Regions from separate parts of the Clostridium thermobutyricum genome, predicted to be linked through region 1. Evidence: riboswitches for the same ligand, from Rfam matches in the RefSeq annotation. Region 1 holds a riboswitch; each other region holds the start of a gene.
What was found. Region 1 has a riboswitch for cyclic di-GMP ahead of HMPREF1092_RS17030 (hypothetical protein). Riboswitches for the same ligand answer to the same signal wherever they lie in the genome.
Positions count from the first base shown of each region.

Region 1 (2,282 bases):
CGTTATCAGTTATATTTACTAAATGATATCCTTCTGGTATATTTGGTGTTTTTAAATTTGTTTTCTTTCCTAATTCCCCAGTTGCACTTTCTGGAGTTCCTATAATTTTTCCATCTAGACCTTCTATACTTATTGTTGTTTTTATCTTACTTGAATCTGGTATTTTCCCTGGATTTAAATTTATATTTATCATGCCATTTCCCATTACAACCCATGCTTGATTCTCTGGACAAACAAAAGATGCTGGCATTTTAGAAGTTAAATATGTTCCATTTCCTGCATTTTGATAATAATCAAGCTTCTTTATAGTATAGTTTACTGCCCCAGGTATATATTGTGTAAAATATCTTGTAAATTTACCGTCCTTATTTTTTATATAGAAATATATATTTCCCGCTGATTGGGAATTAGTATAAACATTAACTGTTCCATCTTTTGCTATTTTAACTTGTTTTAATTGCTTTATTTCATTAACTTGACTTGTTGTACTAAGTGGATTTAATGAATAATATACATCTTCACCATTATATTCTTCTGGTAACTTTGATTTTACTTTAATTTGAAACACATCTAAAGCATGAAATTCAACTCCTTTCATTTCATACGCTAAAGTACACTTACTTAAATCAAATTTTTCGAATTGTGAATTAGCTATATAAAATTTTACATTTAATGGTTTGTTTACAGGAATATCATTACCATTTTCAGCTTTCGGAACTATATAATGCTTTACACCATCTATCATTGTAGTTTTAATTTCTCCAACTGTAACTTGTCCATAACCTTCAACTTCTACATAAAGATATTTTCCACTTATATCTTTATCACTACTAAAAGTTATATTATTTAATGATATATAACTTGCTTGATCATAAGCATCTATATTATTAGTAATATTTGAATTATTTTGCTCTTGAACTTTTATATTAGCAACATTATTAATATTATCTGCATGAGCAATTACAGGATTCATATAAATTCCTCCTACAATAGTTGCAGTTGCTATAATAACAGCTATTTTTTTCCTATTCAATGAATTTCCCTCCTAAAATTAAATTTACATAACTTAAATTCTTTTTATTAAAATAATTCTTTATAAATAAAAAGACTGATTTTTTCAATTTCTATTGAATAAATCAGTCGGTTGCACTACTAGCTCTATACATTTAAAGTGCCCAAATAAAAAATGTATTTCAAAGCTTCAGATTTTATATTAATTTTAAATATATTTTATTTATTAATCTCTATATAACAAAAAATGTATTTTTAAAAATAAAAAAACTGATTTTTTCCAATTTCTATTGAATAAATCAGTCGGTTGCACTACTAGCTCTATACATTTAAAGTGCCCAAATTAAAAAATGTATTTCAAAGCTTCAGATTTTATATTTTATAAGATTTTATAAATTATTTTTTATAAAAAACATAAATGACTATAACAATTATACATATTTTTTTATTTTTTTTAATAACCATATATTTTTTAATATTAACTTTATATTCATTTTTTTATTCATTACTTATATAAAATATATCTTAAAAAAAATTATTTTATATAAAGCAATCTAAAATAAATTAATACTTTTTTAAATTTAATTACAAATTCTGTGTAATGTATTTATAAATATGTAGTTTTATAAAAATTCTACAAATAAAAAAGATAGATATAAAATAGTTATATCTATCTTTCTAATTTTATATTTATTATCTTGAGCTTGAAAGTGAATCTTTAACTGTATTTGCTTCACTCATAAGTTGTTTAAATAAAGGTGCTGCTTGCTTGTTACTATCTAATGAATTCATAGGTGCCTGTCCGTATACAAAATATTGTCCGTTTATTACTTTAGTTATTTCATTGTCTAAAAGTCCATCCATTTCTCCATTTCTTTCAATAGATAACATAAATACTGGCTCTTTTACGTCCTCTGAAGTGAAATTAATTATTATTCCATCACCATATTCTTTTATTAATATATGATTTACCCAATCTGCTGGAATAGTAAATTTTATTCCTAAAGCATTATCAGTATAAACTACATTTTTTGAAGTTGAAACTATATCACTATTTTTCTTATTTAATTTTACATCATCAGCATTTTTTGATTTTTCTTCTTTTTGTTCTAGTGCTTTTCTTTGCTTTTGAAGTTTTTCTTTATCTGCAGCTACTTTATTTGCTTGTTTTTGATTTTCTTGTTGAATTTGATTTGTTATCTTATTCATATCATTAGATATTTCTTCTTTTTGAGCTTCTGTTGCCTCTTGTAAGTTTATACTATTTAAGA
Region 1 covers NZ_KB850956.1:110,956-113,237, reverse strand. The annotation lists partial or broken gene HMPREF1092_RS17030 (hypothetical protein) at 1-1,033, opposite strand, end outside; cyclic di-GMP riboswitch class II at 1,130-1,213, opposite strand; cyclic di-GMP riboswitch class II at 1,304-1,388, opposite strand; gene HMPREF1092_RS00515 (hypothetical protein) at 1,705-2,282, opposite strand, start outside.

Region 2 (2,282 bases), 1.7 Mb from region 1:
ATATTTAATGGATTTACAGTTATATCTCCATTTACTTTTTCTAATCCATCTTGTGTTATTTTAAAATATTCTTCATTTCCAGTTGAATTTCCTATATTATTATTGTTATTTAATACATCAACTCTTGTTTGTGATTTATCAAAACTAATTCCTATAACATCTCCATAATTAAAGCTTTGATTGTTTAACATAGCATCTAAAGTTTTTGTTGTATCATTTCCTTTTATAACTTCTGATTTTATTATTGATGAATTTTTTAAATTATAAAGAGAAATTTTCATACATTGTGTTTCTATATGACCTAAATATGGATTATATCCAGAAACACTCATCTCTTTAGTTAGAGGATTAAAGCTTACGATTCCTGATAATGTTCCCCACCAATTATAAATATTCAACTTACTATTAGCTAATTTATAATCATTAGTATTTATTGTAGACTTAATTGTTTCTTCCATAGCACCTTCTGGTTGAACACCTATATCAGAACCACATTTTATACTGCTAGGCAAATCATATGAGAATTCTCCATTACTATTTGAAGTTGTATTATAACTCTTTCCATCTGCTACAATATAAACTTTTTTATTTGCTTCTGTATTTCCTGTAACTACTGTTTTGTCTATTCCATATAGAGCTTTCAAATTTTTAGTTTCATTAGTTACTTTCTTTAATCCATCTTTATTTATTTGAACATATATTGTATCTTTTGATTTTTCTTGCCCATTTAAGCTCATAAATAAACCATTGGATTGTATTTTTAAATAATCTCCATATTTAAATGTTAAGCCTTTAATATAACTATTAAATTGGTTATTAGTATTTGCACCTTTAAATATTTTTGTGCTTTCTACTGTTCCATCATTATTATATAAAGTTACTGTATAAACATCTGCCCAAGTTGCACCACAAAAATATATTGGATTACTACTTGTTGTTGAAGTAAATTTCATTTCATTAGTGTCAAATCCTAAAGTTAAAACTTTATATATTCCTCCCCAATTTCCATAAAGAGTTATATTAGAATCATTTAATGAAATAGCCTTACTACCATTTTCTTTAGTATTGGTAGTTTTGCTAGCTTTTGCATTAACAGTTTTACTAGCTTCTACTTGAACTGGTTTGTTATTTAAAGTAGTTGCATAGCTACTTAGTGAAGGTGCTACTGAATAACTTGTTACTGCAGCTATACATATGACAGACATTATTTTTTTCTTATTCATTTTTTCATCTCCTTAAAATAAAAATTCTAAATATAAAAATTTATTCCCCTAAAGATTCCAATCCATTTTGGCAAAAAAATAAGACTAGTCCCGAAAGATAGTCTACTAATCAAAAAGATTAAAACTTTTCGGCAACTGGCTGACATAGTTTAAAACTTTAGTCCCTTTAGCTTTGCGTCCCAAGGTTTCCCAAGGTTTGCCTATTAAATTTATAAAAAGATATTACCATATACTTATGTATAATTTTTTAATATAAATATAAATTTACTTCACAAATATTATAAATTTTTACTATAAAAAAATACCCATTGTCTATTATATCCAAAGGGTATTTTAATGTTATTACGTAAATTATAGTTTTATTTTTTTGTTCATTTAATATATGTTTAGATATAGATTGTTAATAATAATTATAATTAAATTGAACTTTCTCCCCAATATAAATTATCTTCTTCAATAATATTTGCAACTATTTTATAATGCTCTCCTATGCCTTTGTAATCAGATGCCAAGCTCATTACTAATATCGCATTATTTAATATAAACGGTCTCGGAGAAGATTTTAAAACTTTTTCATGATATTTTTGTGTTAAACTATGATCTGTTATTTTTATAAAGCTATATTCATGTCCATTATGAAAAAAATTTGCAGTAATTCTATGTGGCTTAAACCTATCTATCCATAATTTTAGTTCACAAACTTTAAACATTATTAATGAATATTTTTTTAATTGTTTTTCAATCTCTTCTATGTGTACAAAATTAGACGCATTATAAAAAATATAATCTTGATTCATTAAATAATTGCTTATCTCTTTCTTAGTTGCAGTCCCAACCTTCTCAATATAATAATTATCATCAATTATATAATTTTCTGGTTGATATCCGCAATTTTGTTTCCCTTTTAATTGAACTCTAATTATATCCATTATCTCTACTTGATTTTCTTCGCCCTCATATATTAAATCGTTATCATTCAATGCAAAATTGGAATCTTTATCTTCTGATACTAATCTAATAAATTTACCATTTTCTTTATCTATACCAGCCACACAATAG
Region 2 covers NZ_KB850956.1:1,787,309-1,789,590, forward strand. The annotation lists gene HMPREF1092_RS08335 (discoidin domain-containing protein) at 1-1,223, opposite strand, end outside; cyclic di-GMP riboswitch class I at 1,351-1,434, opposite strand; gene HMPREF1092_RS08340 (dual OB domain-containing protein) at 1,640-2,282, opposite strand, start outside.
Region 2: another riboswitch for cyclic di-GMP. It lies ahead of HMPREF1092_RS08335 (discoidin domain-containing protein); the one in region 1 lies ahead of HMPREF1092_RS17030 (hypothetical protein).

Region 3 (2,282 bases), 660 kb from region 1:
CCTATTGAAACAATTGTAGATTTTAATCTTGATTTAAATAATAAAGATGAAATTTTAGAATTTTTAGAAACAAAAATTTATATGGATTGTTCATTTACTAATACTAGAATTAAGTTTTCAACTTCTGGAAATTTTACTGCTAATAATCATCCTATAACTTGCGATAAAAAATTTTATTTAATAGAAGAAGGTATATTTAAACATAAAGAGTTTCCAATAGTTTTTAATAAAGTTTATTTACCATTTCAACATTCATCTTTAAACTTAACTCAAATAAAATAAAAATCAGTTTAATATAAATATTAAACTGATTTTTTTATCTAACCTAAAGCTCTTTTATTTCTTTTTCTTTTATTTTTAAAATGTAAACTCATTACAATTACTAAAATAATAAATACAATTATTATTGAAATAAATATAAGCTTCCAGATAGTAACAACTTTATATGTAAGTGTCATAGTAGTAGTATCATTTAATTGTCCTAATTTATAATTCCATTTAACTTCATTTGGACTAACATGCTCAGTAGCATTAGTGCTAATTAGTTCTCCTGGGAACATTATTGTATTACTATATGGAATATTATCTATGTAATTTCTTTGATATTTTTCATTATATTTGTTTCTTAAATTAAAAATATTTTTACTAATAGTTATAGAAATATCATAGATAGATTCATAAAAATAATCTTTCTTTACAACTTTATAATCTAGCACTTTATAAATATTTTCATCTCCTACTAACTTTCCAGCATTATCAAAATTAATAGTTATTTCTTCAACATTCAATCCATTGCTAGTATATTTATTTACATCAACATTATTCATTTTTATATTTTTTTCTATAAGATCATTATTAATTTGATTTTTAGTTTCATCATCATATACAGCTTTTAAAATAAATTTTGCTTCACCTTTTTCATTTATATTTGTTCTAGTTGATACATTTATTTTTCCGCATCCAATAAAGCAAAATGATACTATAATACTTAAAATAAGAAAATATTTTTTCATTGAAACTCCTCCTAGCTTTATACCAGTAGTTTTTTCAATTATTTCTCATTTATACATAAACTGCTCATAAAATGGGGAAGGCCTACAGATTCTCTGTAGACCTTTGGTATATGGGGTATAATTTAAATCGACTAATTTTTACCCTTTATATTCTAACCACAAAAAAGCTACCCTCCATAGAGTAACTTTCAACATAAACGTATAATAATCCTGTTTAATACATTTATTTACAAAAAGTAATAATACTCTTTGGCAACTGGCTGACATAGTAAAAACTTTAGTCCCTATAGTTTTGCGTCCTTAGATTTCTCTAAATTTGCCTATTTCTTTCTTCTTCTAAATATTACCATAAAACGATGTTTTCATCAATACTTTTTTTAAAATTTTTTACTATTAATTTTTATTTTTTTATTTTAATAATAATTACCCTAAATTAAAGTTAATCTCTCACTTTTAAAACTTTTATAATAATCATTTTGTATTTTTATATCTTTACTACTGATTATTTTAAAAATAATTGTATTTAATATATATATATATAATAAAAAATAAAAGTGGCAAAAGCCACTTTTTATATTCTTTTTCTAATTACTCTTCTTTTTCTTTTTATAGTTCTCTATTATTTTTATATTTTGCTCAGTTAGCTCTACTTTTAATCCAAATGGATTTATATTTACACCTTTAACATCTTGAACCATATTTATTAATGTATCATAATTTAAAACGCTTCCATTCCACTTTTCTTTATCATAAAACTTTTTAAATTCAACCCAGTCTGTAAATGCTGGAATCCATAAAGCTCCTTTAGAATCTTCTAAAATTGCAAAATTAACTTTAGTATCTTCTTTTAATTCTACTTTTCCAACCCCTATATTATTTTCTTCAAATTTCATAGGTACTAAATATTCACCTTTAGATATTTCCTCCATCATTTTTTCCTCTAAAATTCTTATAACTCGTCCTTTACCTTCATAATTAGCTTTTAAATTAATTTCTTGGAAAAATTTCATCATAGAATAATTAAGTTCTGGATTTGTTACAGGTATATTAATTTTTTCTACTCTATCATAATTTATAGGCTTTAATATACTACCTGTTTTTATATCTACGGTATATTGTCCATTATCAATTACAGCAGCTTCTATACCTAATCTATGGAATTCTGCAAATTCATTTAAAACATCATATTTTTCTAATTTTTTTATTTTAAGTTCTAATCCATTTTTCATAAAATAATCTTTTGCATTCTGTGCATATTCTTCTTTAGAA
Region 3 covers NZ_KB850956.1:768,500-770,781, reverse strand. The annotation lists gene HMPREF1092_RS03435 (GntR family transcriptional regulator) at 1-282, shown strand, start outside; gene HMPREF1092_RS03430 (hypothetical protein) at 321-1,013, opposite strand; cyclic di-GMP riboswitch class I at 1,262-1,344, opposite strand; gene HMPREF1092_RS03425 (SseB family protein) at 1,598-2,282, opposite strand, start outside.
Region 3: another riboswitch for cyclic di-GMP. It lies ahead of HMPREF1092_RS03430 (hypothetical protein); the one in region 1 lies ahead of HMPREF1092_RS17030 (hypothetical protein).